2 regions of the Geothermobacter ehrlichii genome follow, and region 1 is predicted to be linked to the other one. Evidence: riboswitches for the same ligand, from Rfam matches in the RefSeq annotation. Region 1 holds a riboswitch; the other holds the start of a gene.
The links. Region 1 has a riboswitch for thiamine pyrophosphate ahead of thiF (sulfur carrier protein ThiS adenylyltransferase ThiF). Riboswitches for the same ligand answer to the same signal wherever they lie in the genome.
Positions count from the first base shown of each region.

Region 2: another riboswitch for thiamine pyrophosphate. It lies ahead of thiD (bifunctional hydroxymethylpyrimidine kinase/phosphomethylpyrimidine kinase); the one in region 1 lies ahead of thiF (sulfur carrier protein ThiS adenylyltransferase ThiF).

Region 1 covers NZ_VNIB01000014.1:74,813-90,276, reverse strand. Annotated here, with positions in the region: gene EDC39_RS13160 (SLC13 family permease) at 1-1,747, opposite strand, end outside; gene EDC39_RS15980 (phospholipase A) at 2,129-2,248, shown strand; gene thiE (thiamine phosphate synthase) at 2,234-2,869, opposite strand; gene thiH (2-iminoacetate synthase ThiH) at 2,883-4,016, opposite strand; gene EDC39_RS13135 (thiazole synthase) at 4,100-4,879, opposite strand; gene thiS (sulfur carrier protein ThiS) at 4,928-5,128, opposite strand; gene thiF (sulfur carrier protein ThiS adenylyltransferase ThiF) at 5,125-5,940, opposite strand; TPP riboswitch at 5,987-6,089, opposite strand; gene EDC39_RS13120 (hypothetical protein) at 6,207-6,524, shown strand; gene glpK (glycerol kinase GlpK) at 6,547-8,025, opposite strand; gene EDC39_RS13110 (AAA family ATPase) at 8,235-9,116, shown strand; gene EDC39_RS13105 (formylmethanofuran dehydrogenase subunit E family protein) at 9,285-9,767, shown strand; gene EDC39_RS13100 (permease) at 9,760-10,716, shown strand; gene EDC39_RS13095 (hypothetical protein) at 10,775-11,824, shown strand; gene EDC39_RS13090 (outer membrane protein assembly factor BamB family protein) at 11,818-13,671, shown strand; gene EDC39_RS13085 (DUF3467 domain-containing protein) at 13,668-13,970, shown strand; gene EDC39_RS13080 (glycine betaine ABC transporter substrate-binding protein) at 14,078-14,683, shown strand; gene EDC39_RS13075 (DUF362 domain-containing protein) at 14,686-15,464, shown strand, end outside.
Region 2 covers NZ_VNIB01000011.1:4,927-20,390, reverse strand. Annotated here, with positions in the region: gene aat (leucyl/phenylalanyl-tRNA--protein transferase) at 1-486, shown strand, start outside; gene EDC39_RS11235 (PilZ domain-containing protein) at 642-1,373, opposite strand; gene EDC39_RS11230 (cytochrome c3 family protein) at 1,561-2,331, opposite strand; gene EDC39_RS11225 (ATP-binding protein) at 2,385-3,332, opposite strand; gene EDC39_RS11220 (THUMP domain-containing class I SAM-dependent RNA methyltransferase) at 3,499-4,620, shown strand; partial or broken gene rpsU (30S ribosomal protein S21) at 4,720-4,988, shown strand; gene EDC39_RS11210 (glyceraldehyde-3-phosphate dehydrogenase) at 5,157-6,602, opposite strand; gene EDC39_RS11205 (class II fructose-bisphosphate aldolase) at 6,792-7,772, shown strand; gene EDC39_RS11200 (ChaN family lipoprotein) at 7,863-9,086, opposite strand; gene speD (adenosylmethionine decarboxylase) at 9,216-10,013, opposite strand; gene thiC (phosphomethylpyrimidine synthase ThiC) at 10,327-11,631, opposite strand; gene thiD (bifunctional hydroxymethylpyrimidine kinase/phosphomethylpyrimidine kinase) at 11,880-13,289, opposite strand; TPP riboswitch at 13,346-13,449, opposite strand; gene EDC39_RS11180 (CooT family nickel-binding protein) at 13,471-13,656, opposite strand; gene alr (alanine racemase) at 13,863-14,981, shown strand; gene purH (bifunctional phosphoribosylaminoimidazolecarboxamide formyltransferase/IMP cyclohydrolase) at 15,168-15,464, shown strand, end outside.

The DNA of each region.
Region 1 (15,464 bases):
CCAGCGAGGCGAGCAGCCAGATCAGCAGGTTGAGCGGCGTCCCCACTTTCAGGTAGTCGACGAATCGGTAGCCGCCCGGCCCCATGACCAGGGCGTTTGACTGGTGGCTGATCGGGGTGAGAAAGCTGGCCGAGGCGGCGACTGCGACGGCCATGTAGAAGGGATGGGGGCTGACGGCCAGTTTGGTCGCCGTCTCGAAGGCGATGGGAGCGATGAGCACGGCGGTGGCGGCGTTGCTCATCATCGCCGTCAGCAGGAAGGTGATCAGAAAGAGGCCGGAGAGAACCGCCCAGGGGCCCAGCGGACCGAGCAGACCGAGGAGCTGTTCGGCCAGCATGCGGGCGGTGCCGCTGCGTTCCATGGCGATGCCCAGCGGCAGCGTGCCGGCGATGAGGACGATGATCGACCAGTCGATCGCCTCGTAGGCATCCTTGACGCTCAGGCAACGCAACAGGACCATCAGCAGTGCCCCGAGGGTGGCCGCCAGCATGATCGGCATCAGCCCGACGGAGACGCTGATGACCACCCCGAGCAGGATCAGGATTGCAGTCGGCCCGCGACGCGGGCGGAAGGGCATCCGGTCGACATCGCCGAGCAGCAAAAACCCGTGGTCGCGGCCAAGATGGATGGCCCGTTCCCGCGTTCCCTGCAACAGTAGTACGTCGCCGAAGCGCAGGGCGACATGGTCGACCTTGCGCAGCACCGGGGCACCCTTGCGCCAGATGGCCAGCACTGTCAGCCCGTGGGTATCGGCAAAGCGCACGTCGCGCAGGGTCTTGCCGACCATTTCCGAGGTCGGGGTCAGGGCCGCTTCCACGACCACCACCTCGTCCCGCTTGCCGACGTCGCTGACCGGATGTTCGGCTTCCTGCACCAGCTGGATGCCCTTCTTCTCCCGCACCCGCAGGATGCCGCTCGAATCGCCCTCGAGAAAGAGGACGTCCCCCGCCTTCAATTTGCGGTTGCGGTGCGGGAAGGGGAATTTCTGCCTCCCGCGCAGCAAGGCGCGGACGCGCAGGTTGAAATCCCGTTCGATGCCGCTGGCAGCGATGGTCATGCCCACCAGGGGCGAGGCGGGGAGGATGGCCACTTCGCTGATGTAGTTCTTGACCTGGTAGGCTTCGGTGAGCGAGCCGGCCTTGCGGTCGGGCAGAAGATGGCGACCGGCCAGCAGCATGAAGAGGATGCCGCCGGCCAGCAGCAGCAGTCCCAGCGGGGTGAAGGCGAACATGCCGAACCCGGTGCCGGTGTGTTCGCGCATCAGCTCGTTGACCAGGATGTTGGGCGGGGTGCCGATCAGGGTGCAGACGCCGCCGAGCAGGGAGCCGAAGGCCAGTGGAATCAGCAGCTTCGAGGGGCTGATCTTTCCTTTCTGGGCGGTGGCGGTAACCAGCGGCATGAGCATGGCGGTGGCGCCGATGTTGTTGATGAAGGCGGAGAAGAAGGCGCTGACCAGCATGATGGCGGCAATCATGTGCATTTCCGAGCGGCCGGCCACCTTCAGCAGCCGCTCGCCGAGGGGCGCCAGGGCCCCGGTCTGGTTCAGGCCCGCCGAGAGGACGAACATGGCGGCGACGGTGATGACGGCGGGATTGGAAAAGCCGGAAAAGGCCTCGTTCGGGGTGACCAGTCCGGTTAGGCCGACGGCGAGCAGGACCAGCAGGCTGACCAGATCCATGCGCAGCCATTCGGTGGCATAGAGCAGGATGGCGCCGGCGAGAATGAGCAGGACCAGGACGATTTCCATGTGGCCTCGAGAAGGTTTTCTTTCATTTTAACCTGAATCAGTGAATTTATCATTGGCGGATGCCGCAAGCCCCCCGGACGTCATCGACCACTACGGGCACGGCGAATTGCGCCTGGGCGCCGATTTCGACCTCGGCAGCCTGCGGCTGATGCTGCGCCACAATTTGCGCCACAATTTTCCTGAATCAGTGAGTTCATCACCGGCGGATAGCACACGTCATTGACCAGCCTGCGTTTTCCAAAAATTGCCGGCGAACCTGCGGGTGCGCCTAGGATTTTTTGAAACCCATTCAGGTCAGGCACTTGCACTCTCTGTCCGGCATAAACTCACTGATTCAGAAATTTCGTCACCGGCAAGGGGGCGGTTCAGGCCGATCTCACCCTGCCGCTCGGCGGCAGCAACATCGGTCTCTATGTCCAGTACTGGGATGGCTATGGCGAAAGCCTGATCGACCATGGCCGCTCGTTGACCAGAGTCGGTCTCGGCCTACGCATCCGCTGAGAGGGCGGCCTGCCAGGTCCGCAGCAGGTTGCTGGCGGCCTGTCGCGGTTCGGCGCGGTCGAGAACGGCGCGGATGCAGGCGAAGCCTGCGGCGCCGGTCCGGCGGATGTCGGCCAGGCTGTCGGCATCGACGCCGCCCAGGGCGTAGACTGGCAGTTCGGTGGCGGCGCAGGCTCTTTTCAGGGCGTCAAGACCGAGCGGGGGGCCGTATGACTGCTTGGAGGGGGTGAAGAAAATCGGGCCGAAGGTGACGAAGTCGGCGTCGATTGTCTCGGCCAGGCGGATTTCATCGATGCTGTGGGCGGAAAAGCCGATCAGCGCCTGCGGTCCGAGACGTTTGCGGGCCTGTTTCAGTCCCGGAGAATGAACACCGAGGTGGACGCCGTCGGCCCGGCAGGCCAGGGCGATGTCGACCCGGCTGTTGACCAGCAATGGCACCTCGTGCCGGACGGTCGCGTCGCGCAGGGCGCGGGCGAGCCGCAGGAGTTCATCGTCCGCCAGATCCTTCTCCCGCAACTGCACCATGGAGACGCCGCCGGCGACGGCCTGCTCGACAGCCGCCGGCAGATCCTTGCCAGCAAGGCAGTTGCGATCGGAGATCAGGTAAAAGGGGCCGGGCATGGCGAGATCAGCTTCAGGCGGCGCCCTTGCCGGCCGCCGGCTGGAAAGCGGCGTCCCAGTCCTTCCAGACCGGATCGAATCCCCGGCGGCGCAGCATTGCGGCGAATTCGGCCGGGCTGCGGTCGTCGTCGATGGCGAACTGCTGGCCTTCGTGTTCCCCCTGGGCATAACCGCCGGGAGCGGTGCAGCTGCCGGCGCTCATCTGGGTGATGCCCAGCGGCAGCAGGTTGTCGCGCAGTTCGGCCCGTTCCCTGGTCGACAGCACCAGCCCGGCGTCGTGCAGCCAGAGACGCATGGCACAGATGAGCTGGACGAACTGCCGGTCGCCGACCGGCACCCGCGGCTGAAAGCCGCCGTCGGCCGGCCGCAGGCGGGGGAAGGAGATGGTGAGCAGGCTACGCCAGTAGTGCCGGGCGAGATAGCGCCCATGCAGGCCGGTAAAAAAGGCGTCGGTGCGAAAATCCCCCAGCCCCAGCAGCGAGCCGATGCCGATGCGCCGCATGCCGGCGGCGGCGCCTCTCTCCGGCGCCTCCAGGCGCCAGGCGAAGTCCCGCTTGCGGCCGTAGGGGTGCATTTCGGCATAGAGCTCCGGATTGTAGGTCTCCTGGTAGAGGGTCAGGGAATCGACCCCGGCGGCGATCAGGCGGGCGTAGTCCTGCCTGCTCATGGGAAAGACCTCGATGCCGATGGACGAGAAGAACGGACGTACCCGGCGTACGGCGGCTTCGAGGTAGTCGACGCCGGCGGCGCGCGGCGCCTCGCCGGTCAGCAGCAGCACGTGCTGGAATCCCTGGTCGGCCAGAACCCTGGCTTCGGCCTCGATTTCATCCGGGGCCAGGGTTCGGCGCGGCAGCCGGTTGTCGGCGGAGAAGCCGCAGTAGCGGCAACCGTTGCTGCATTCGTTGGAGAGATAGAGCGGGGCGTAGAGCAGGATGGTGTTGCCGAAGCGGCGCCGGGTGATCCGGCTGGCCTTCCGGGCGAGCTCTTCCAGGTGGTTTTCGGCCGCGGGGGAGAGCAGGGCCATGAAATCGGCGTCGCTCAGCCGTTCTGCCCCCAGGGCCCGCTCCACGTCGCTGGCGCTGCAGGCCATGATGTCGGCCCCGACCTGCTGCGGATCGAAGCGTTGAATGATATCGAGAAAGCTCATGGGGAAACCGTTGTGTTCAGGAGTCAGGAGTCAGAAGTCGGGAGATTGCCCTCCAGAATTCTGGCTCGCGGCTCCCGGTGGGTTCAATCCTCGTTGCGCAGAAACCCGGTCAGCGGGCTGCTGGCTTCGGCCTGACTGCGTTCTTCGCCAAGTCCGGCCAGGTAGCCCTCGCGGCCGGCTTCCACTGCCTTTCTGAAGGCGGCGCCCATGGCGCCCGGGTCGCGGGCCACCGCCAGGGCGGTGTTGACCAGCACGGCGTCGGCGCCGAGTTCCATCGCCTCGGCGGCGTGGCTCGGGGCGCCGAGGCCGGCGTCGACCACCACCGGCACGATGGCCTGCTCGATGATGATGGCGAGCTGGTCGCGGGTGCGCACCCCACGGTTGGTTCCGATGGGGGCTCCGAGCGGCATGACCGTGGCCGTCCCCGCTTCCTGCAGGTGCTTGGCGAGGACTGGATCGGCGTTGATGTAGGGCAGGACGGTGAAGCCTTCCCGGACCAGGATCTCCGCCGCCTTCAGGGTTTCGACCGGGTCGGGCAGCAGGTAGTAGGGGTCGGGCGTGACTTCCAGCTTGACCCAGGGCTCGCAGCCGGCGGCGCGCGCCAGGCGCGCCAGGCGCACCGCCTCTTCGGCGTCGCGGGCACCGCTGGTGTTGGGCAGCAGCAGATATTTCTGCCGGTCGATATGCGCCAGCATGTCGTCCTGGGGGTTGTGCAGGTCGACGCGCCGCAGGGCGACGGTGACGATTTCGGCGCCGGAGGCCTCGAGGGCGGCAACCATGGCGGAGCTGGAGCTGAACTTGCCGGTGCCGACCATGAGTCGGGACCGGAAGCTGCGTCCGGCAATTGTCAGCAGATCAGACATGAATCCTATCCTGTTTTCCGTTGGCGAAAGGTCCGTGCGCGGCGCAGCTCAGCCGCCGCCGACGAACTGGACGATTTCGAGCCGGTCGTCTTCGAGCAGTTCGGTGCTGTCGAAGTCGGCCCGGGCGACAATGTTCTGGTTGCGTTCAACGGCGACCCGGCTGGCGTCGAGCTGCAGCAGCCCGAGCAGGCCGGTGACGGTCATGCCGTCGGCGACATCCATGCCCTTGCCATTGACGATGACGTTCATGCATCTTCTCCTTCGGCATCGAGTCCAATCAGCAGGCGCAGCACGGCGTTGGCCTGGTGGTGGGCCGCCACGCCGACCCGGGGAGCCATCAGTCCCTCTCCCGGCCCGGCGGCGCTGGTACCGTCGCCGACCAGGTAGAAGGTGCGGCCGCGCCGGCGGGTGACGACGGTGTTGGCCGGCCCAAAGCCGGCCATTCCCGAAGCGGCGACCACCGGCTTTCCGGGGCAGCCGAGCCGGAAGCTTTCGAGCAGCATCGCCTTCTGGTCGGCACGGTCGAAGGCTTCGACCAGCACATCCGCCTGGCCGAAAATCTGTGGCACGTTCTTTGCCGTCAGTCTGACCTGGTGCCCCTCGATGGCGACGTAGGGGTTGATCCGTCGCAGGTTCTGCTCCATCGCCTGCACCTTGGGCAGGCCGAGCTGGTCGATGAAGTACTGCTGGCGGTTCAGGTTGCTCGGTTCGACGATGTCGAAATCGGCCAGGATGAGGCGGCCGACGCCGAGCCGCGCCAGGGCGACGGCCACCGCCGAACCGAGACCGCCGACGCCGGCGATGCCGACGCAGGCCTTCTTCACCCGTTCGTGGACGCCGGGGGTGTGGCGGGCGACCAGCAGCGCCTCGAGCTCCTCTGCCGGCGGAATTTCGCCGCGCCGGATCAGCACCACCCGGTCGCCTTCGCGGAGAGGAGCGTCGCTGTCGACCGGGAAGCCGTTGCGGATGACGATGTCGGCATCCGGCTTGAGCTGGTCGCGCAGGGCGAAGATGCTGGCAGCCTCCGTGTCGACGGGGCGTTCGTTGACAAATACTTTCATAAACGAAAAACGGCCGCGCAAAGCGGCCGAGAACAGGTTGTGCAGACTGTTGTCGGTGCCGCTTCCCTACGCCGGTATGATCCGGATCAGGTTCAAAGGGTCATTCCGTCGGTCGGAATTCTCAGTCAAAGACTCCCCCAGGGCAACTGGCGCTCTCACACTACCAACGCTTGCCCTCGGGCGTCAACTCTTTTCCCCCTTGCCAGGCGGCGGGGTTTTGACTACCATGAGCCCCCTTTTCATTCGAACTCTGCAGGAGTGGTGGCATGAGCATTTCCGCACGCTATCGTGAGCTGGTCGCCGAAACCGAAAATCTGCAGCGGCGCCTGTCCCGCGAGCAGGACGAGGGGCTGGTCCGGTTCGCGAACCGGCTGTCCAGGGCGGTGGTGACCCTGGCCGAATTGCGTGAGGGGGTCGGGGAGATTCCGCAGATGCACCTGGAGCGGGAGCTGACGCCGGTGCTGCTGCGTGCCCACAACCAGATCGACCGGGTGCGGGTCGAGCTGGAGGAGCAGGCCGCCGACTGGGCGGGACGGCTCTGGAACCTGCAGCAGACCATCTACCGCCTGCTCAACGACCTCTGAGGACGCTCGGGCCGACAGGTTCTCAGACGCGGCCGACCGCCCGTCGCCAGCCGGCGAGCATCCGCTGCCGGTCGGCATCCTCCATCTGCGGCCGGAAGCGGCGTTCTTCCCGCCATGCCTGCCGGATCTGTTCCGTCCCCTGCCAGACGCCCGTCGCCAGCCCCGCCAGCAGGGCGGCGCCCAGGGCGGTTGTTTCGATCGTTTCCGGCCGTACGACATCGGTCCGTAGCAGGTCTGCCTGCAGCTGCATCAGCAGGTCGTTGGCGGCCGCGCCGCCGTCGACCCTGAATTCGCCCAGCGGTTCTCCCAGATCCTCGGCCATGGCCGCCGCCAGTTCGTAGATCTGCAGCGCGATTCCGTCCAGGGTAGCCCGGGCCAGGTGCGCCCGGGTGGTGCCGCGGGTCAGGCCGAAGATGCCGCCGCGCGCCTCCGGCCGCCAGTGGGGGGCGCCGAGACCGGTCAGGGCGGGGACGAAGACCACGCCGCCGCTGTCGGGCACCTGTCTTGCCAGAGCTTCGATGTCGGCGGAACTTTCGATCAGCCCCAGTCCGTCACGCAGCCACTGGACGGCGGCACCGGCGATGAAGGCGCTCCCTTCCAGGGCGTAGCAGGTCTGGCCGTCGATTTGCCAGGCGACGGTGGTAAGCAGGCCGCTGCCGCTGGTGACCGGGCGGTCGCCGGTGTTGACCAGCAGGAAGGCGCCGGTGCCGTAGGTGCATTTGCCGTCCCCCGGCTCGAAGCAGGCCTGGCCGAACAGGGCTGCCTGCTGGTCGCCGGCCATCCCCGCCACCGGGATGCCGTCGGGCAGAAAGTCGAGCCCACAGGTGGTGCCATAGACCTGTGAACTCGGTCGCACTTCCGGGAGCAGGGCGAGCGGAATCCCGAGCCGGTCGGCCAACTCCATGTCCCAGTCGAGGCTTTCCAGGTTGAGCAGCAGGGTGCGGGAAGCGTTGGAGACGTCGGTCACATGCGCCCGCCCGCCGGTCAGCCGCCAGACGAGAAAGCTGTCGATGGTGCCGCAGGCCAGGCTGCCGTCAGCGGCCCGTTCGGCGAGTTCCGGGCTCTGTCGCAGCATCCAGGTCAGCTTGGTGCCGGAAAAGTAGGGGTCGAAGACCAGCCCGGTGCGTTGGCGGAAGAGGGGTTCGAGGCCACGCGCCTTCAGTTCGTCACAGATGTCGGCAGTGCGGCGGTCCTGCCAGACGATGGCGTTGCCGCAGGGACGGCCGCTTTCCCGTTCCCAGATGAGTACCGTCTCCCGCTGGTTGGTGATGCCGATGGCGGCGATGTCGGTCGCCCGGCAGTCGGCGCGTTCGAGCAGCCCGGTCACCGCGGCCCGGACCGAGGTCCAGATCTCCTCCGGGTCGTGTTCGACCCGGCCCGGTTGCGGGAAGTGCTGGGGGAATTCGACATTGACGCGGTCGCGAATGTGCAGGTCGCCGTCGACCAGCAGGGCGGTGGTGCCGGTCGTTCCCTGGTCGATGGCGAGAATCAGCTTGCCCATGGCGGCCTCCTTGCCGGCGGTCGGTTGAACGATTTTTCCAAGTATAGCAGGGCCCTCGGCGATTTGGTGCGCCGCATGGACGGTCGGCGGGACGTCGGCGCGGTTGGCCGTTCGGGCGTGCGGTGCTATGATGGGGCGCGTGTGGCACGGCAGTTGCTTGTGCTTACGGCGCCGGACGCTCCGGACTCAACGACGAAGGTGGATAGCTGATGCATCGCAAACTGCAGAATATCTTCTACGAAGCGCGGGATCCGCAACTGACCTGGGACGACATCGGCGGCTACGCCGACGTCAAGCAGACCCTGAAGGAAATGGTCTGCCTGCCGCTGCAGAAACCGGAGCTGATCGCCCGGCACAATCTCGGCCTGCCGGCGGGGGTGATGATGTGGGGACCGCTGGGAACCGGCATCACCATGCTGGCGGAGGCCTGCGCCAGCGAGGCCGGCGTCTCCTTCGTCTACGTGTCGGGGCAGGAGATGCTCGGCAAGCACGCTGAGCTGCAGGAGGCCTTCGACACCGCCCTGCACGAGGCGCCCTGCATCCTGTTCGTCTCCGACTGCGAATGGCTGGCGCCGCGGGCCGGCTGCGACTACGAATGGAGCCCCGGCAACCGGCGGGCGGTGCCGCCGACCTTCGCCGACCGCGAGCTGACCCGGCTCTTCATTGAGCAGGTAGACCGGATCAACCGGCATCCCGAAGTCAGGCTGCTCGGTTCCTGCTACCGCATCGACACCGTCGACCAGGCCCTGATCAAAGAGAAGAAACGCTTCAACCGCAAGGTTTTCGTCCATCCGCCGGAACTCGAAGACCGGCTCGGCATGCTCGACATCTACATGGACCGGATGCCGAACCTCGCCCCCGGCATCGATCGGCGGGCCATCGCCGAGGCGGCCGAGGGATTTGTCGGCTGGGATATCGAAAGCCTGTGCAAGCGGGCGACGGTCAATGCCATCAAGGCCGACCAGGAGCAGGTGACCGCCGAGCATTTTCGGCAGGCCTTGAGAGAGGTGCGCCCCTTCCTGACGCCCGACATGGTAAAAAAGTACTGGGAGATTCGGGAGACCGACTGTCCGCATCATTACGAGTTCTGAAGGGGGGGCGGTTCTTTTTCGTCAGCTTTCGAGTTGTCGGGCCGATTCCCTTGTGCGACGTACTGGGGCTATGCCTCCGCGGGAAGCGGTTCTGGCGCCTCGGGCTGACGAAAACTCCTTGTCTTCTGGATGGCTTGACGGGGCGAAACCGAGGTTCACAGGCAGAAGATGGCAGTTTCCATTCCCGACATCTACGCCCGGCTCTACGCCCGGCACGGGCATCGCTGCCCGATGAGCACGCTTGGTGCCCGGTTGGCGATGGTCGCCCTGGCGGCGCTGGAAGAGAACGGCGAAGAGCTGCGTGGCCGGTATTTCACCCGCACCTGCGCCATCGACGGGGTGGCGGAAGTGACCGGGCTGAGCGAGGCGGACGGCACCCTGGAGATCCGTCCCGAGGGGCGGCACGCCCTGCGCCTTGAGCGCGGCTGGCTCGCCGTCGAGGTCGAGCTGACGCAGGCGGCGATGCAGCTGGCCGGGGAGTACCGGCGTTTCGGCTACGAGATCGAGGCTGGCTGGGACGATCTCGACGATGAGGAACGTCGGCAGCGGCAGGCCCGGCGCGAGGCCTATCTCGACGAACTGCTGCCGCGGCTCTGGCAGGCTCCGGACGAGGAACTGGTGAGCTTCTGGCGGGAGGACGAGGGTGCCTGAGTCGCTGTGGGCCCGTTTCGCCGACGTGGTGCTGACCGAGATCGGTCGCATGTGGTGGATCTTTCTGCTGTCGGTGCTGCTGGTCGGCCTGATCAAGGGCTACAAGCTCGACCTGCGGATCCGCGACGCCGTACGCCGCAGCGGCGTGATCGGCATTTTCATCGCCATCGCTGTCGGCATGGTGTCACCCCTGTGCGCCTGCGGCATCCTGCCGGTAGTCATCTCCCTGGCGATGATCGGCACGCCGCTGCCGCCGCTGCTCGCCATTCTCGCCACCTCGCCGACCATGGGTCCGGACGCTCTGCTGCTGACCTGGCGCGGCCTGGGCGGCGACTGGGCGGTGCTGAAACTGGTCGGATCCGGCGTCCTCGGTCTGGCCGTCGGTCTGGCCACCCTGCTGGCGCAGAAGAAGGGCTGGCTCGGCGAGGACGAACTGAAGCTGCGGCCGGTCTACCGGGAGGACGGCAGCCTGGCGCCGGCCAGCGAAATCGGCGCCGCCGCCGGCATCCGCGTGCGCAGTATGCAGGTGGTGCCGCGTGACAGCCGGCTGCGCTTCATCTTCGACCGGAGTCTGGATGCGGCCTCGCTGACCGGCCGCTACCTGCTGCTGGCCATTTTGCTTGAGGGAGTGCTGGTGACCCTGGTGCCGACGGCCTGGATCGCCGGGCCGCTGGGGCATGACAGCGTCTGGTCGCCGCTGGTCGCGGCTTTTGTCGGCCTGCCGCTGCCGGCCAACCAGATACCGGTGATTCCGATCCTGGCCGGCCTGCTCGACCGCGGCATGGACAGCGCCGCCGCCTACACCCTGCTGCTGGCCGGACCGGTTTCGAGCCTGCCGGCCATGGCGGCTCTGGCCGGCATTTTCCGCCGCCGGGTGCTGACCCTTTTTCTGGTGGTCAGCCTGACCGTCTGCGTGCTGCTGGGTCTGCTGCTCGGGCTGGCGGGCTGATGGAGTTCCGTCGTCCCGGATTGTTCTGACAGACGGCTTTCTGCCGAAGGAGTGTCCTGTGACCCCCATTCGCTTCTGGCTATCGCTCGTCCTGTTGCCGTTGTTGGCCGCCTGCGTCGGTCTGGGCGGACCGCGCCGCCCCAATCTGGCCGGACGAACCATGCTCGACGGCCAGCCGGTGGCCGGCATCCGGGTCTTCGCCTATCCGCGCGCCGCCACCACCCTTGCCGGAGCGGCGCCGTACGTCTCGGTCCCCAGTGACGCCGACGGGCGTTTCGGCCTGCAGCTGCCGCCTGGCCGCTACTTTCTGCTGGCGCGGGGGAAGAACCTGTTCACCTACTACGGGCGCAATCCCGTCACCATTGGCGAGACGCCGGTGACCGACCTGAACCTGGGCCTGGTGCGCAGTGAGCAGCGCGCCGCCGATCTTCCGCAGCCCTTTGTCGACCATGGCGTGCAGGTACAGCTGCTGGCCGACGGCAGGCCGCTGCCGGACGCCACCCTCTACGTCTACCTCGACCTGACCAGCGACCTGAAGGGGATGGGCTACGTCATGGCCGGTCCCTCGGATGCCGAAGGCCTGGTCGAGGCGTCCCTGCCGGCCGGCACCTACTACCTGCTGGCCCGCAAGCGGGCGAACGGGCAGCAGGTCGGCCCGCTTGGCGCCGGCGACTGGATAGGCTACTGGCCGGGCAATCCGCTGCGGCTCGGGGAAGGGAAGGTCCGCCGGCTTGTGATCCCCATGTTCCGGGTTCCGGAAAAGAGCGTTCGGCAGATGAAGCTGACCGCCGGCTGCACGCTGCTGGCGGGGACCATCCGCGACGCCTCGGGCAAGCCGGTCGCCGGCGTGCGCGCGGTGCTCTACAGCGATGCGCAGATGCTCAACCGCCCCGACCTTGTCTCCGAGCCGACCGGTGCCGACGGCCGCTGGCAGCTGCTGCTGCCAGCGGGCGGCACCTACTATCTCGGCGCCCGCAACACCCTCGGTGGCGCTCCGGGTCCCGGCGATCTGTACGGCACCTACAACGGCAGCGACGACCACTCGGTGCGCCTGAAGACGGGGGAGACGCTGCGCGGCCTGCAGATCGTGGTGGAGGAGATGTGGTAAGGGGACTGGTTCTGCTGCTGGCCCTCTGGCTGGCCGGCTGCGTCGCGCCCCGGCCGGCGGCGGAGCTGGTTCTGGGCGATGCGACCTTCACCCGGGACCAGACCTGGAGCGGCCAGGTGCGGATCCGGGGAAAGGTGCGGCTGGTCAACGGCGCTTCCCTGACCCTGCTGCCGGGCACCGAGGTGCGGTTCGAACGGATCGACGCCGACCGGGACGGCCTCGGCGATGCCGCCATCGAGATCGAGCGTGGCGACCTGGTCGCCGTAGGTACGCCCCTGGCGCCGATCCGCCTGCGCAGCGCCGCCGACCGGCCGCGGCCCGGCGACTGGCTGGAGCTGAAGGTCGATTTTTCGCGCCGCATCGAACTGCGCTGGTGCGAGATCCGCGATTCGGCCCATGGCCTGCACGCCCATTTCAGCCGGGGCGAGGTGGCGGACAGCGTTCTGCGGGACAATATTGACGGCACCCGCTTTGGCCAGGGGCGCTACACGGTGCGCAACAGCCTGGTGCTGCACAACAGCGGCAAGGGAATCAACTTTCGCAACAGCCAGGTCATCCTCGACGGCAATCTGTTCATCGGCAATCACGCCGGCCTGTTCATTTTCGAAACCGACCGGCCGCTGACGGTCGCGGGCAACAATTTTCTCGGTAATGACACCCACGTCCGTCTCGGCGATTTCTTCAGCGGTGAGATTCATCTGGGCCGCAACTGGTTTTCCGGCGGTGATGAACTCGACCGGCTGCTGCATGACCGGGGCGAGGATCCGGCCAGCGGCCTGCTGAGCGCCGAGGCCGCGCCGACCTGGCAGGTTCCCGCCGGGCCGGATCCGCGGCCGGACATCGGCGAAGACTGGTCGCTGGCGACCGGCGGCTATGTTGACGCAGACCCGGTGGCGGCGGAAGAGACCCTGTTTCTGCCAGGCTGGGACGGTCGGCTTCGCGCCCTGACGGCAGACGGCACCGTGAGCTGGACGGCCGAGCTGGGCGAGGTCGCCGACGCTGCGGTCGCCGTCGATGACGAACGGGTCTATGTCCAGACCTGGGGGCGCGAGGTGCTGGCGCTGGACAGGGCGCAGGGCCGCCGCCTCTGGAGCTTTCGCTATCCGGCCTCGCCGCATGACGATCATCGGCAGGGGGGAGTGGCGCGCTGGCGGGATCTGCTGCTGGTGCCCGCCTGGAACGGCCGGCTGTACGCCCTGGAGGCGGCCAGCGGCCGCGAGGTCTGGTCCGTCGACTGCGGCATGCCGCTGCGCAGCGCGCCGCTGGTACGCAAAGAGGCAATCTACCAGGCCGCCGGCAGCGGCCGGCTCAGCCGGATCGCGCCTGACGGCCGGCTGCTGTGGAGCCTCGACCTGTCATCGCCGCTGCTCTCCAGTCCGGTGGCGCTCGATACGGGTGTGGCGGTGCTGACCCGCAACGGCGAGCTGGTGGCCGTGGGCGACGACGGCCGGATCCGCTGGCGGATGCCGCTGGGCGAGGAAGCCTTCTACGCGGCGCCGGTTGCGGCAAACGGTCTGCTCTATGTGGCGACTGCCGCCGGCTCTCTGCACGCCCTGGACCCGGAGACGGGGGCGCGGCTCTGGCGAATCGATGTCGGGGCGCCGGTCTATGCCACGCCACGGGTAGCCCGCGGGCTGATTTTCGTCGGCGACAACCGGGGGCGGCTGCAGATATTCAACAGTTTCGACGGTCGCCGGCTGGCCGTTTTTGCCGCGGGAGACGCCATTCAGTCCCGTCCCCTGCTGCTGCAGGGACGGCTCGTATTCGGCAGCCGGGACGGGAAGATTTACGCCCTGAGACTTGATTTTGCAGAACAGGAAAAACTGACTACAGGACAGCACTCATGAGTGACGAAAAGCGACGGGAAATCCGCATCGAGATCCAGCTGGACGAGGAGACGGCGCAGGGAGCCTATGCCAACCTGGCAGTGGTCAATCACACCGACGCCGAGTTCGTGCTCGATTTCATCTACGTGCAGCCGCAGGCACCGCGCGCCAAGGTCCGCTCCCGGATCATCACCTCGCCGCGGCATGTCAAGCGCCTGCTGCGGGCACTGCAGGACAACCTGGACCGCTACGAGGCGCGCTTCGGATCGGTCGAGGATGTCGCCGCCGACGACCCGGCGACGGTCGGCGACTACCACTGAGGAGTCTGGCACGAAACTTGTTTTCGTGGATTGTCCGTGACGAAAGGCGAACCGCAAACGCCGGCGGCGACGCGGCGGTGGCGGATGATCCGACAGGGAGTGAGTGAATGATGATTCGGCTGCGCGTGTTTTTTCTGCCTCTGCTGCTTCTGGTTTTTCTCTGGGTTCCGGTGTTGCCGGCGTCGGCCTGTGTCGGCAAGACTCTGGTCATCGGTGCCACCGAGGAGCCGCAGCAGCAGGTGCTGGCCCAGCTGCTGGCGGTGCTGATCAGCGAGCGCACCGGAACCACGGTGAAGATCGTCAGGCACAAGACCCACCGCCAGCTGCACGAGGCGCTGCTGCGGGCCGAGCTCGACATGTATGTCGAATATACCGGCGTAGGCCAGGTGGAGATTCTCGGCCGCGATCCGATATCGGACCCGAAGGCGCTCTATGCGGCGGTGAAACAGAGCTACAACAGCGAACTGAACCTGATCTGGCTCAAGCCGTTCGGATTCGATGCTCCCGGAGTCGCCCCGGCGGATGTGCCGGCCGAGGCGGCGCCGGTGGTGCGCAAGGACACCCTGAAGAAGTTTCCCGCCCTGGCCCGGCTGATCAACAAGCTCGGCGGTCGCATCGACCTGGCGACCATCAGGCGGCTCGAAGACGAGGCTGCATCGCGGCCGCCGGAGCAGGTGGCCCGCAACTTTCTGAAAGCCAACAGGCTGATCTAGGGATGCTCGACCGGCGCACTTTCATCCGCCGATTTCTCCAGGCCGGCTCGCTGGTCGCCGCCGGAGTCGTCGGTGTGCTCGATCTCGACGCCCTGCCGGTGGCGGCGGCCGATGCCGGACCGCAGCTGGCGATGCGCACCGGCGAGGACATTCCCCGACTGGTGCGGCAGACGCTGGCCGCCCTCGGCGGCATGCAGCGGTTCGTCCATCCGGGAGAGACGGTGGTGGTCAAGCCGAACATCGGCTGGGACCGGACCCCGGAACAGGCGGCCAACACCCATCCGGAAGTGGTGCGCACCGTCGTGCAGCTTTGCCTCGAGGCGGGGGCGGCGCAGGTCCGTGTCTTCGACCGCACCTGCAACGACCCGCGCCGCTGCTACCGCAACAGCGGCATCGAGAAAGCGATCGACGCCATCGGTGACCGCCGGGTGCGTCTCGAACACATGGACCGTCGCGCCTGGCAAACCTTGGAGATCCGGGGCGGGCAGGCCCTCAGCCGCTGGTCCTTCTACCGGCCGGTCCTCGAGGCCGACCGGCTGATCAATCTGCCGGTTGCCAAGCACCATTCCATCTCCCGCCTCACCGTCGGCATGAAGAACATCATGGGGGTCATCGGCGGCAATCGCGGTGTTCTGCACCGCCGCATCGAGGATGCCCTGGTCGACATCAACCTGGTGGTGCAGTCGGACCTGACCCTGGTCGACGCCACCCGGATTCTCATCGCCAACGGCCCGCAGGGAGGCCGCCTGGAGGATGTCGAGGTGCGCAACACCCTCATCGC
Region 2 (15,464 bases), on a different contig from region 1:
AAAACCCTGCGTCGCGGACGATACAGGATCAGCTTCGACCAGGCCTTCGATCAGGTCGTCGAGCTCTGCGCCGGACTGCGTCGCCGGTCTCAAGAGGGAACCTGGATCACTCCGCAGATGCAGGAGGCTTACGGTCGTCTGCACCGTCTCGGTTATGCCCACTCGGTGGAGGCCTGGCACGAGGGAGAGCTGGCAGGCGGTCTTTACGGAATCTGTCTGGGACGGTTCTTTTTCGGCGAGTCGATGTTCTCCCGGCGGCGGGACGCGTCGAAGGTGGCTTTTGTTACGCTGGTTCGCAGTCTGCAGGCGGCCAATTTTCTCCTGATCGACTGCCAGCTGCCCAGTCCCCATCTCCATTCCCTCGGGGCCCGTGACCTCGATCGCGAACGTTTTCTGCACCTGCTCGACCTCGGCGGTCTGCGGGTCTCTCCCCGCCCCGAACCCGGCTTTTTCCCCTCCGAACCGATCGCTTCAGCTGCGGTCTGACGATCCTTTTTGGTTGTCTAAAAATTAGGCAAAACGCCAGCGTCCGTCTGTCTCTGCCGATTGTGGATGTTCGTACCCAGATTGCCCACAGGGTTTTCCACGAAATTGTGGATGAGTTGGAAAAAAGCTTTTAAATCAATGGGATAATCAAATAATCAGGAAGGATTTTCCGACGGACTCTCGGCCAAGGTTCGGGTTTCACGCAGGAAAGTCTCGATTTTCTGCTGATCGCTCTTCAGGATGTTGATGAATTGCAGGCCGGCGGTCCGTTTCTCCGCCTGGTCATCGTCTTCCTCGGCGATCCAGACCACTTCCGCCAGGGCACAGATGGGGGTGTTTTCCGGCTGCAACTGGATGAGGACCATGCACAGGTCGGCCACCTGAACCGACGACTTGATGGCAAAGCGCAGCCCGCCGGTGCCGAGATTGATGGCGACCCGGGGAAAGTGTCCCAGTTTTTCCAGACTGCGCTGGCCGGCAAGAATGCGGACATTCTTTTCCCACTGGCTGCGAAAAGTACGCAGAGCACCGTGTCCGCGGGTATAGCGCAGGCCGACCGTCACGTCGCCACGGGGGTGGATGCGCCGCTGGAAGGCCTGCAGGTCGTTGTTGAGCCTGATCTCGACCTGGTCCCGGTCCAACTGCCGCTGGAAGTTTCCGGTGATGCGAATGCCGAGTCCCAGAGCTTCACCCACCAGTTCGACGGGCATCTCGGGTTCGAAGGGATATTCTTCGCCGGGACGGTTCTCGTAAGGGAAATAGAGGCAGATCACGTCTTCCGCAAGGCGAACCACGTAGGCGCTCAGATTTTCGATTCGCTCCTGGTCGTCGCGCAGGGGGCGCAGCAGCAGTTTCTGGTCCGGTCGGAAGTATTTCGAATAGGGCATGGTGTCAAGAATGAAAAAGGGGGACTGGCTCAGTCCCCCCTCTGGCTGCCGAAAAAGATTCGAGTGCAAGGCATCCGAATCTTTTTCGGCAGCCAGTGTTTATGTTCAGTTCACAATGCAATCGTTGTCGGGCAAAGGCCCTGCATACCGTTTTGACGGACAGAATAGGTTTTTTGCCTGCTCCTGTCTACATCTCGTGGCAGGAGTCGCAGTTGTCGTCGACGCTGAAGGCGGTGTCGCCGTCGTGGCAGGCGCCGCAGGCCTCGCCCTCGCCCATCTGGTCCATGGTGAAAGCAGGGTTCTTTTTCCGGTCGGGGACGAAAATCCCCGGATGACATTCGTCACAGCCGTACATCTCGGTGTGAACCGAGTGGGGGAAGGTGGCCGGGCCGGCGTCGGTTTCGAACTTGATATCCGCCGTCGGATGGCAGGCCGCGCAATTTTCACTGACCGAGAAGGCGGTATCGCCGTCGTGGCAGGCGCCGCAGGCCTCGCCCTCGCCCATCTGGTCCATGGTGAAATGCGGATTTTTCTTCTGGTCCGGCACGAACAGGTCCGGATGGCATTCGCTGCAGCCGTACATTCCGGTGTGAATCTCGTGGCTGAACAGGGCCGGCGCCGTGTCGTTGGTGAAACGGATGTCACGGGTCGGATGGCAGGTGCTGCAGTCTTCCTTGACGCTGAAGGCGCGGTCGCCGTTGTGGCAGGCGCCGCAGGCCTTGCCCTTTTCCATGTCGGCCATGGTGAAATCGGGGTTTTTCTTGGTGACGATATTGAAGATCTTGTTGTGGCAGGTCGGGCAGTTCTTGCCGACGGCCTCGAGATGGTTGTAATGGCTGAATTCGACCGGTCCGGTCGCCTCGACCTGGAACACGACCTTGTCCTTGATCCAGCGGGCGCTGAGGGGGCCGGGAACAATCAGCAGCATCAGAATGGCGATGGGCAGAATCCGTTTCATTCTTTCCTCCTGTCTTCCGGCATGCCGCCGGGCGGCGGTCCGGAATGCATCATTCACGGGTGGGCCGGTTGGCTCGGGCCTTCCCTGACTGGCAAGTTCCATGCCTCTTTGCCGGAGGCGTCTCTTCCCAGAGCGAGCCGGCCGGTCAGATCGTCGACAAACTGCCTGGCGACGCGGCCCGAACGGCTTCCGCGGCCGGCGGCCCAGCTCAAAGCCTCTTTTTCCAGCAATGGCGCGGGAATGTCAAGCTTCCGCTTTTTCGCCAGATGGTGGACGATGGCGAGATAGGTCTGCCGGCTGAAGGGATAGAAGCCGAGACTGATGCCGAACCGGTCGGAAAGGGAGAGCTTTTCGGCGATCCGCTCCTCGGGATGAATCTCTTCTTCACCGGTGTTTTCGGTCAGCTTTTCCGGTATCAGGTGGCGGCGGTTGCTGGTGGCGTAAATGAGCATGTTTTCCGGCGGCGTCTCGAGCCCGCCTTCGAGCAGGGCCTTGAGCTCCCGGTAGTCGATCTCCTGTTCGTCAAAGGACAGGTCGTCGCAGTAGAGGATGAACCGCCAGGGTGCGGGACGCAGGCGGGAGGCGATCTGCCGCAGATCGAAAAGATGTTCCTTCTGCAGTTCCACCAGCCGCAGTCCCTCGTCAGCGTAGAGACTGAGCAGGCTGCGCACGGCTGTCGACTTTCCTGTTCCCCGTTCTCCCCAGAGCAGCACATTGTTCGCCGGCAGGCCGCGGACGAACTGCCGGGTATTGCGCCGCAGGACGGCAAGCTGCCGGTCGATGCCGAGCAGGTCGTCCGGGTCGGGCAGGTCGGGATGGGCGATGGCCTCCAGATGGCCGCCGTCGTCGCTTGCCCGCCAGCGCAGGGCCAGGCAGCTTTCCAGATCGGGAAGGGGCGGAGCGTCCGGCACGAGCTGTCGCTCGAGGGCGGTTTCGCCCAGCTCGATCAGCCGTTCGATGCGTTCGAGCAGATGGTGCCAGTTGATTTCCCGCCGGTTCATGAGGTCCTTTCCCCGAAAGTGTGTCTTGAAGGCCGGTTGGGCCCGTTTGATGGCCGCATACTATACCAAAGGCGGCCGTTGCGCCCAGTCTTTTTCGGCGTCGGCGTTCTGTGGTAGATTCAGCCACCGCGCGATGGATGTCGGAAGGATTCGGGAAGGAGGCGATTTGAAAAACCGCACAGTCGAACAGTACGCCGTGGTGCCGCCGGGATTCGAGCCGGTCTGCGCCGCCGAGCTGGCCGCCCTCGGGATAACCGGCATCAGGCAGGAGAAGGGTGGCGTCAGATGGCAGGGCGGGCTGCGCGAACTCTATCTGGCCAACCTCTGGCTGCGAACGGCGAGCCGGGTGCTGGTGCGCTTCGCCGAGCTGACGGTCCGGGATTTTCCGACCCTGTTCCGCCGGGCGGCGCGCCTGTCCTGGGGGGAATTCGTCCGCCCCGGCCAGCGGGTCGCGTTTCGGGTGACCAGCCGCCGTTCGCGGCTGATGCACACCGGACGTATCTCCGAAACCCTCGCCCTGGCACTGCGGCACGCGCTGGGCGATCCGCCGGACAACCCGGAGCTTCCCGAGCAGCAGGTCGTGGTGCGGCTGCATCAGGACCGCATGCTGCTGTCGATCGACAGCAGCGGCGAGCATCTGCATCGACGGGGATACCGCCGGCTGCAGGGCAAGGCCCCCCTGCGGGAAAACCTGGCGGCGGGCATGCTGTTGCTGGCCGGCTGGAATGGAGAGACGCCGCTGGTCGATCCCTTCTGCGGCGCGGGAACCCTGCCCATCGAGGCGGCGCTCATCGCCGGTCGAATACCGCCCGGTCAGATGCGGACCTTCGCTTTCATGCACTGGCCCGGTTACAGGGCCGGACTGTGGAAACTGCTGCTCGACGAGGCGCGCCGGCATCGACGTCCTCTGCCGGCGGCGCTGATCGTCGCCGGCGACAGTGACGCCGCCGTGCTCGATCTGGCCCGGCAGAACGCCGAAACCGCCGGCGTCGGCGAGGCCATTGCCTGGAGCCGGAACGATTTCGCCGCCATTGGCCTGCCGGAATGCCCCGGGCTGGTGGTGGCCAATCCTCCCTACGGCGAGCGGCTGGGCGACGATGCCGAGGTGCGGCGGCTCTATCGGCGGTTGGGGGAGTGCTGCCAGCGGCAATGGCGCGACTGGAACAAGGCCATCCTGACGCCGAATCCTGCCTGGCTGGGCGACTGGGCGCGGGGGCGGCCGCACCTGCCGCTGCGCAATGGCGGCCTTGCCGTCTGGCTGGTCCGTGATGCTGTATTTGCCAATTAGGGGTTGATTTTTGGCGCCGGTTGCTCTAATGTTCACTTTCGTTTCGCTGGCGAAACCGGCGGAACCTGAGTCCGCAAGAGAAAGCGAGGTGATCCTCGGGTGGAAATCACGGTTGTCGACGGCAATGTCGAAAAGGCGATCCGGGTTCTGAAGCGCAAGCTGCAGCAGGAGGGCCTGTTTCGCGAGATGAAGCAGCGCAAGTTCTACGAAAAACCCTCCGTCAAACGCAAGCGCAAGGAGAAGGAAGCCCAGCGCCGGCTGCGCAAGAAGATGCGTTCCATGCGCCGGGACTGATCCCGCCGCCACAACGAACAGACAGAAAAAGGGCCGACCCTCGAGGGTCGGCCCTTTTTGTCTGTAAGGGATAACGGGACGTGCCGTAGTCTCTCCGGGTGAACCGTGGAGACGGTCGAGAAGGGGGCAGATGCAAGGCGTCCCGATGATCGAGGAGTGAGGTGAGGTGTCGTGGTTACAACTCCGCAGCGACGAGATCGAGAGCAACGCAGCAGATGGGCCCTTCTCGGCTGCCTGCTTGCTTACGCCGGCAGAACCGGCAGCTTCAGCCCGGCCAGATAGTCGACCATCTTCACCACCTGGCAGCTGTAGCCGTTTTCGTTGTCGTACCAGACATAGAGGTTGCAGCGGTTCCCCTGAACGATGGTGGCGCAGGAATCGACCACGCAGGCGTAGCCCGAGCCGACGAAATCGGTGGAGACGACATCGGGCGAATTGGTGTAGTCGATCAGTTCGTGCAGCGGCCCTTCCAGGGAGACCTCGCGCAGGTAGCTGTTGATCTCTTCGACGCTGGTTTCCTTTTCCAGGTTGAGGCTGAGAATGGCCAGGGAGACGTTCGGGGTCGGCACGCGGATGGCGTTGCCGGTCAGTTTCCCGGTCAGCTCCGGCAGGGCCTTGGCCACCGCCTTGGCGGCTCCGGTTTCGGTGATGACCATGTTCAGCGGTGCCCCGCGGCCGCGGCGCGACTTCTTGTGGTAGTTGTCGATCAGGTTCTGGTCGTTGGTGTAGGAGTGGCAAGTCTCGACATGACCGTTGACGATGCCGAAACGGTCATTGACCGCCTTGAGCACCGGCACGATGGCGTTGGTGGTGCAGCTGGCGGCGGAGAAGATCCGTTCGTCGTCGTTCAGCAGATTGTTGTTGATGCCGTAGACGATATTGGGCACATCCCCCTTGCCGGGAGCGGTGAGAATGACCTTGTCGATTCCTCCCGACTTCAGGTGCTGGCTGAGCCCTTCCCGGTCGCGCCATTTGCCGGTGTTGTCGATGAGAATGGCGTTGCTGATGCCGTAGCGGGCGTAGTCGACCTCGGCCGGATCGTTCGAATAGATGACGTGAATCAGGTTGCCGTTGGCGATGATGGCGTTCTCTTCCGGATCGACCTTGATCGTTCCCATGAAGGGGCCGTGCACCGAATCGCGGCGCAGCAGGCTGGCCCGCTTGACCAGGTCGTCCTCGCTTCCCTTGCGCACCACCACGGCGCGCAGGCGCAGCTTGTTGCCGCCGCCGGTCTGGTCGATGAGAATGCGCGCCAGCAGGCGTCCGATGCGGCCGAAGCCGTAGAGCACGACATCGCGCGGCTCGCTCAGGATCGGCTTGTGGCCGGTGTTGATCTCCTTCAGTTCCTGGCGGACGAATTCGTCGATGTCGAGATTGCCCGCCTGCGCCTGGTAACGGACCGTCAGTTTGCCGATGTCGATGCGGGCCGGGGCCAGATCGAGTTTGGCGACCGCTTGCAGCACCGGCATGGTATCACGCACCGACAGTTCGTTTTCGAGAATCTGGCGGGCGAAGCGGTGGGCGCGGAGGATGTCGATGGTCGACTGGTGCACCAGCTTGCGGTCGTAGATGGTGATGACCACATCGTTGTCGCGGTAGAGACGGCCGATGATGGGCAGCATCTGCTCGGCAATCGCTTCTCTTTCTTTCCAGTCCGAGAAATAGCGTACCTGTTTTTCTGTCAGCATAGATCGTCCTTCCTTGTTGCAGGGGTTAAGCCAAAACCGCGCCATACTAAACGGAAAAGGCCGGCGAAGGCAAGGTTTCGTAGACGAAAATTTTTGTCGCTGGACTTGCCGGTCATGGGCTGTTATTCATAAATGCAGTCCGACCGTCAGGGTCGGAAATCTGACCATGAATAAAGGAGGATTGCAGGCATGGCCGACAGGGTTTCCTACCAAGAACTGGGTCTGGTGAACACGCGCGACATGTTTGCCCGCGCCATGAAGGGCGGTTATGCCGTCCCGGCCTACAATTTCAACAACCTGGAGCAGTTGCAGGCGATCATCACCGCCTGTGCCGAGACCGCTTCGCCGGTCATCATCCAGGTCAGCAAGGGTGCGCGCAATTACGCCAACGAAACCATGCTGCGCTACATGGCCATGGGAGCGGTGAAGATGGCGCGGGAAATGGGCGCCGACATCCCCATCGCCCTGCACCTCGATCACGGTGATTCCTTCGAACTGTGCAAGGCCTGCGTCGATTCCGGTTTTTCGTCGGTGATGATCGACGGCTCGCACCTGCCCTATGAGGAGAATGTCGCCCTGACCCGCAAGGTGGTGGAATATGCCCACCAGTACGATGTGACGGTCGAGGGGGAGCTCGGTGTGCTGGCTGGCATCGAGGACGAGGTGGAGGCAGAGCATTCGACCTACACCCGGCCGGAAGAGGTGGAGGATTTCGTCAGCAAGACCGGTTGCGACTCGCTGGCCATCTCCATCGGCACCAGCCACGGCGCCTACAAGTTCAAGCTCAAGGAGGGCGAGGAGGTGCCGCCGCTGCGGTTCGACATTCTCGAGGAGATCGAAAAGCGCATCCCCGGCTTCCCCATCGTTCTGCACGGAGCCTCCAGCGTGGTGCAGGAGTACGTGCAGCTGATCAACCGCTACGGCGGCAGTATGGAAGGGGCGGTCGGCGTTCCCGAGGAGCAGCTGCGGCGGGCCGCCCGCAGCGCCGTCTGCAAGATCAACATCGATTCTGACGGCCGGCTGGCGGTGACCGCCAAGGTGCGCGAGTATCTGGCCAACAACCCGGCCGAGTTCGATCCGCGCAAGTATCTCGGCGAGGCGCGCAAGGAGCTGATCCGGCTGATCAAGCACAAGAACGAAGCCGTGCTGGGGAGTGCCGGCAAGGCGTGAGGAGTTTTTCGTTCGCGGCCACCCGTGCCCGGTGGCCGCGAACGGACTCGCAATTTGTTACTCGCGATTCTCGGTTCGAGAATCGCGCTTCTATTTTTTCCGCCTCTTCTCGAACCGCACGTCGATTTGCAACCTTTCCCCCTGCCGTTCGATGTCGAGGGTGCGTTCGTCGCCCGCCTCGAGCCGGCTGATTTCGTAAACCAGGTCGAAACTTTCCTTTACCGGCTGCCCGCCGATGCGCAGGATCACGTCCCCTTGCCGCAGCCCGGCCCGGTCGGCGTTGGAACCGGGAACGACGCTGCCGACCACCACCCGGCCGTCGTCGTCCGCCAGTATGACGCCGAGCTTGACCCGGTCGCGATCGTGAATTTCGTAGCGGGTGTAGAGCAGGTAGTCGAAGGGGGGCATGGGAAAGGCCGGAACCCTGACGTTCATCAGCCGGTCCTTCCTCTCTTCGGGGACTTCGATTTCGTGGGAGCCGACCAGCACGTAGGAGGTCGGCAGGCGGCGGAAGACCCGGCGCGGAATTCCGAAGCCGTTGCGGACGTGGTTGCCGCCGGCCACCACCACCATGCGCATCCTCTCGTTGCCGGGCCGGGCGAGCCAGTCGGCGATGCTGGCGGCCATGGTTTCGTCCCACAGGGTCTGAACGCGCTGAAAGCCCTCGAGCATGGCCTTGCCGGCGCTGTGACCGCCGAAGATGGCCTTGACCAGGGCTGTCTGGTAGGGATCGTTCAGGTCCATCTTCGGCAGGGATTGCCGGGCCTCCGCCGGTAGCTGGTCAAGGTTCTTCCGGCCGACCTGGCTGACCAGCTTCTTGTCGGCGTTGAGGCCGCGGATGGGAATCTTCTTTTCCCTGGCCAGTTCCAGCAGGTCGCGATAGAGCCCGAAATCCATGCTCCAGGTTCGGAACCAGCGGGACCGCTTGAGGAAGGTCTTTTCGTCCAGTCGGCCGGCGACCCAGTCGTCGAGCACCTCCTGCTGGGCGGGGGTGAACATCTCCATGCCGAGGGAGACCTGTCCCGGCCAGCGCTCGGCCATCGCCCGCAAGATGTCGAGCTGCAGCCGGTGCGAGGCCGGATTGTCGTGGGTTTCGCCGACGTAGACGATGCGGGCGTCGGTCACCGCCGCCAGCATCTGTTCCCTGCCGACGTAGATGCCGGTCGGCAGGTGCAGGACGTCGCCGATTTCGGGTGGGCGCGGCGGCGGGTATGGGGATTCGGGGTTGCCCAGGGGCTGCTGCCGGATGCCGGCGCAGCCGCCAAGAAGCAGAAGCAGCAGAATGGGCAGAACGGCGCGCATGCCAACGGCCATGAAAACCTCCATCGCTTGGCGGCAGGATGTCGAGATGGACCTAAGCGGCATGGGCAGACGGGCTGCACGGTCGGTACGGCCTGGCGCCACGGCCGCTTTTTCGCCAGATTTCGGCTTGTCGACAACCTGCTAGAAAATGTGTTTCGAATAGAAAATTTCGGTGATCTCCTGCTCCAGCACCGTGCGGATGTGCTGCTGTTCGGCTTCGGGAATGTCCTCGGCGTTGATGGCGAACAGGTACTGGTCGAGGTCGAGGTCCTTCAGCCGCATCTTGGTGTGGAACAGGTTCTCCTGGTAGATGTTGATGTCGACGCACTGGTAGCGGGCGAGAATCCGCTTCTTGATGTACTGCTGAATGGAGCGCAGGCGGTGGTCCATGAAGTGCTTGCGTCCCTTGACGTCCCGGGTGAAGCCGCGCACCTTGTAGTCGATGACGACGATGTCCGACTCGAACGACTCGATCAGGTGGTTGAGGGCCTTCAGTGGGCTGATCTTGCCGCAGGTGGAGACGTCGATGTCGACCCGAAAGGTGGAGACGCCGCTCTTGGAGTCGGTTTCCGGGTAGGTGTGGACGCAGAGGTGGCTCTTGTCCAGGTGCGCCAGAACCTGCTCCGGCTTTGGGTCGACCGGCTCCTCGGCGATGAGGATGGTGACGCTGGCCCCCATGGGATCGTAGTCCTGGCTGGAGATGTTGAGGATGTTGGCGCCGATGATGTCGGCGACCTCGGTCAGGATGCGCACCAGGCGCTCCGAGTTGTACTCCTCGTCGATGTACTCGAGATATTCCTTGCGCGCCTGCGGCCGCTTGGCGTAGCAGACGTCGTAGATGTTGAAGGAGAGGGTCTTGGTCAGGTTGTTGAAGCCCCGCAGTTTCAGCTTGGGGCGTCGACGGTACCGCAGGTTCCTGCTGTTGCGCTTTGCGACCATGGCATGCATCTCACTTTGTCCGGGATATGCTGGCCGGGCCAGAACGAGCAATTAAAGCACAAATCGTCCCGGGGACCAAATGTAAAATTGGCCCCCCAAATCCAGCGCCTGGTTTGTGGACCGAGGGGGCCGGAACGGGCCCAGATGCAAGGCGCCCGGCCGATTCGGACGCAGGCGTAGTAGAGGCCACGTCGAGTACCTGAGCGATGCCGGCAACGAAGCAGATGGGATTGTTACGGTAGCCGAATCCCGAAGGCAGGCGGTGGGGGGCAGTATTCGCCCATGCCGGGCGGTGGCGGAGAGGCCGGCGGAATCAGCCGCCGGCCGCCTCTTTCTGCTGCCGTTCGTTCATCACCTTGTAGGCGCAGAACTCGCCGCACATGGTGCAGGCGCCGTGTTCCTCGTCGACCCCCGACTCGGCGCGCATCCGCCGCGCCTTTTCCGGGTCGATGGCGAGCCGGAACTGTCCTTCCCAGTCGAGCTGCTTGCGGCAGCGGGCCATGGCCAGATCCTGCTCCCAGGCTCCGGGCACGCCCTTGACGATGTCGGCGGCGTGGGCGGCGATGCGGCTGGCCATTACCCCTTCGTGTACGTCCTCCACCGTCGGCAGGCGCAGGTGCTCGCTGGGGGTGACGTAGCAGAGGAAATCGGCGCCGGCGGCGGCGGCGAGGGTGCCGCCGATGGCGCAGGTGATGTGATCGTAGCCGGGGGCGATGTCGGTCACCAGCGGCCCGAGCACGTAGAAGGGAGCGCCGTGGCAGAGGCGCTTCTGCAGCTTGATGTTGGCCTCGATCTGGTTCAGCGGCACGTGCCCCGGGCCTTCGATCATCACCTGGACGCCGGCGTCCCAGGCGCGCTGGGTCAGTTCGCCGAGCAGGATCAGCTCGTGGATCTGGGCTCGGTCGGTAGCGTCGGCCAGACATCCGGGGCGGAAGCCGTCGCCGAGGGAGAGGACGCAGTCGTAGGGTTTGACCAGTTGCAGCAGCTTGTCATAGTGCTCGAAAAGGGGGTTTTCGGCGTTGTTGTGCGCCATCCACTCGACGGTGAAGGAGCCGCCGCGGGAGACGACTTCCATCACCCGCCCCTCGTTGCGCATCCGCTCGACGGTGGAGCGGGTGACGCCGCAGTGAACGGTGATGAAATCGACCCCGTCTTCGAGGTGCTTTTCGATGCCGGCGAAGATGTCGTCCACGGTCATGTCGACGATCGCTTTGCGCTGCACGTTGACCGCCTCCAGCGCCGCCTGGTAGAGGGGGACGCTGCCGATGGTGACGCCCGCTTCGGCGATGACCGCCCGGCGAATCTCGTCGACCGGGCCGCCGGTCGACAGGTCCATGATGGCGTCGGCGCCGGCGGCGACCGCCACCCTGGCCTTCTCCATCTCCTTGTCGATGGAGACGTCGTCCTTGCTGGTGCCGATGTTGGCGTTGACCTTGGTCCGCAGCCCCTCGCCGACGGCCAGCGGGCGCACGCCCGCGTGCTTGCTGTTGAGGCAGATGATGGCGGTGCCGGCGGCGATTTTTTGCCGCAGGATTTCAGGGTCGATCTTCTCCGCCGCTGCGGCGGTTTTCATCTCTTCGGTGATCAGGCCCTTGCGGGCGGCTTCGAGCTGAGTCATGGTTGGTCCTTTTGTTTTGATGCGGTAGTAAAATGAAAAGTCAAGAACAGGAGTCAGGAGTCAGAATTCAGGAGCCAGGAGAAATTCTCAAACCCGCCCCCCTTTTGTGTCCTGTTTGCGCAGAGTTGGTTCTGCCTCGTTGTCGGTGCGTTTTCAAACGCCAAAGTCGCTGCCATCTTCAGGATGTCGGCCGCAGAACTCGGAAGGTTTTTCCTCTGACCCCGGGCTTCTGCTCCTGAATTCTGGTTCTACAATATCTCTTTAGCCCCCCGCCAGTGGTTGACCGGGCCGTGTCCGCGGCCGAGGTCGACGGCGGTGCGGATGGCGGCAGTGATGAATTTCTTGGCCTTCCCGACTGCCACCGGCAGGGGTTCGCCTCGCGCCAGCAGGGTGGCGATGGCGGCGGAGAAGGTGCAGCCGGTGCCATGGGTGTTGCGGCCGGCGAGGCGTTCGCAGCTCCAGCGATGGACGCCCTGCGGGGTCAGGAGCAGATCGACCGCCTCGCCGCGCAGATGTCCGCCCTTGATCAGCACGTTGCGGGCGCCCATGGCGAGCAGTTTCTCTCCGGCGCGTTCCATTTCCTTCTCTCCCTCGATGGGAATGCCGGTCAGGGCTGCCGCTTCCGGAACGTTCGGCGTCAGCAGGTAGGTTTGCGGCAGCAGCCTGTCGATCAGGGTGGCGACGGCGTCCTGGCGCAGCAGGGGAGCGCCCCCCTTGGCGATCATCACCGGGTCGACCACCGCCGGAAGGCCGTAGCGCTCGACCAGTCCGGCGGCGCAGGCGACGATCTCGGCGCTGTAGAGCATGCCGGTCTTGACGACGTCGGCGCCGATGTCGTCGATAACCGCCGTGACCTGTTCACTGACGAAATCGGCCGGGCAGGGATGGATGCCGCTGACGCCGAGGGTGTTCTGGGCGGTGAGGGCGGTGAGGGCCGACATGCCGTAGCCGCCGAGCAGGGCGATGGTTTTCAGGTCGGCCTGGATGCCGGCGCCGCCGCCGGAATCGGAGCCGGCGATCGTCAGCACCCGGCCGCGCGGCTCGGGGTGGCGGCGGTTGGCGATCAGGGCCAGCTCGCGCGCCGCCAGGCGCGGGTCGTCGGCGTCGCGCAGGGCGGAGATGACGGCGACGGCGTCGGCGCCGAGATCGAACAGGCGCGGCGCCCGGTCGCGGTCGATGCCACCGATGGCCACCAGCGGCCGGTCGACCGCCCGGCGGATTTCGCCGAGGCGCTCCGGCCCGACCAGTTCGGCGTCCTGCTTGCTGCCGGTGGGATACATGCTGCCGACGGCGATATAGTCGGCGCCGGCGGCGGCCGCGGCCCGGGCCTGCTCGACGGTGCGGGTCGAGACGCCGATCAGGTGGCCTGTGCCGAGAATCTTCCGCGCTTCGGCTGGCGGGGTGTCGTCCTGGCCGAGGTGGACGCCGTCGGCATCGACCGCCAAGGCCAGATGCGGATGGTCGTTGATAAGGAAGATGGCTCCGTATTCGCGACAGAGGTCGCGCAGCCGGCGGGCGATGGGGGCCTGCTCTTCGACGCTTCTGTGCTTGTCGCGGTATTGCAGGATGCGCACCCCGCCGGCAAGGACGGCGCGGCAGGTATCGAGGTAGCGGCCGGCCGGATCGGCGGTGGTGATGTAATAGATTCCTTCGAGCATGACAGCCCCAGACGCAGACAGCACCGCGCCGGGGCCGGCCGCGATGCTGTCTGCAGAAATCGCTCTGGCCGCTTCCCTACGCCGGCATGACCCGGATCAGGTTCGAAGGGTCGCCCTGCCTGTCGCAGGACTCTCAGTCTTCACTCCCCCAGCGGTGCTGTCAGCTATTCGATTGTCGGTTTCAGGCAAGGACGATGCGGTTGTTCAGCAGATCGATCTCCTCGATCACGCCCTCGATCTGTTCTTTTTTGCCGAAAACGTCGATCAGGGTGATGCTGCCGTCTTTGGGCAGCAGCGAGGCGATATTGTCCAGTTGCCGTTCGGTTTCGCCCCTGACCAGCATCAGCGGCCCGTTGTCGAGACACATGCCGCGACCTCCAGTAGTTGATTTGATTGCAGACTAGCCAATGGGTCGAGGGACTGTCAATGCCCAATTCCACCACCACTTTCGGCGGCCTGGTGGCGTTTTCTTTGCCTCCGTCCCCGAGGCATGCTAGAAAAACGAAATTCAGAGGGAGGAGTCGGGCGTCGTTTTCCGCCGGGCAAGGAAGACAATTCAAGGAGCGAAGAGTGATGGCCATGTCGCATCCCAACCAGGTCCGGATCGATCTGTCGGCCCTGCGGCACAATTTTCGGCTGGCGAAAAGGGCCTTTTCCGGCCGTCCCCTGCTGGCGGTGGTCAAGGCCGACGCCTACGGTCATGGCGCCGAGCAGGTAGCCCGGGCCCTGCACGACGAGGGCGCCGAAATGTTCGGCGTGGCGCATCTGCGCGAGGCCGAATCGCTGCGGCGGCTCGGGCTGGTGCAGCCGATTCTGCTCTTTTGCGGCGCCGATCCCGGCGATGCCGGCGTTCTGGCCGACCTCGGCCTGGTGCCGATGCTGTTCGATCTGGAGCTGGCGCGGGCACTGGATGCGGCCGGCCGGGCGCGGGGGCGCAGGATTCCCGTCCATCTCAAGATCGATACCGGCATGGGGCGGGTCGGTTTCCGGCCTGAAGAACTCGACCAGGTGCTGGCGGCGCTCGCCGCCCTGCGCCATGTGGCGATCGAGGGCGTGGTGTCCCACCTGGCGATGGCTGACGAGCGGGAGCATCCCTGGTCCGACCGGCAGTACGACACCTTCGCCGCCTGTCTCGAAAGGGTGCGGCAGGCCGGTTTTCAGCCGCGCTGGGTGCACCTGAGCAACAGCGCCGGCCTGTTCGGCAGGGAGTTCCCCCTGTGCAACCTGGCGCGTCCCGGCATCAGCCTGTATGGCGGCCTGCCCGGCGAAGGGTTTCGCCACCTCGACCTGAAGCCGGTGATGTCCTTCGTCAGCCGGGTGGCGCAGGTCAAAAAGGTGCCGGCCGGAACCGGCATCTCTTACGGTCACCGCTTCGTGACCCGGCAGGAGAGCCTGCTGGCCGCCATCCCGGTCGGTTATTCCGACGGCTACCTCCGCGCCCTGACCAACAGGGCGCAGGTGCTGATACGCGGGCGCCGGGTGCCGCTGGTGGGCAGGGTCTGCATGAACTGGATTCTGGCCGATGTCGGCGCTCTGCCGCGGGTCGCGGTCGGCGATCCGGTCACCCTGCTCGGAACCGACGGGTCGGAGTGCATCCGCGGCGACGAGCTGGCCGGCTGGGCGGATACCATCGACTACGAGATCTTCTGCCTGCTCGGATCGTGCAATCCGCGCTGTTATCTCGGGCGGTGAAAAGAGGCGCAAAAAGAGGTATACGCTGCTTTTGCGGCCGCGAAAACGGTTGCCAGCAGACCGTTCGGCATGGTAGATAAGGCCTTTCTTCACAGACCGGCAGCAAAGGGAATGGCTCCCCCGAAAACCGCCATCCGCGCATGACGGTTTTTTCTGTTTTGACCGACAACAGACCGAGGTTGACCCATGGCGAAAATCAAGCGTGCCCTGATCAGTGTCTCCGACAAGACCGGCATCGTCGAATTTGCCAGTGAGCTGGCGAAGTTCGGTGTCGAAATCCTTTCCACCGGCGGAACCGCCCGGCTGATGCGGGAAGCCGGACTGGCCGTCAAGGACGTCTCCGAGTTCACCGGCTTTCCCGAAATGCTCGACGGCCGGGTCAAGACCCTGCATCCGAAGATTCACGGCGGCCTGCTCGGGCTGCGCGACAACCCGGACCACGTGGCGACCATGGAACAGCACGGCATCGAGCCGATCGACATG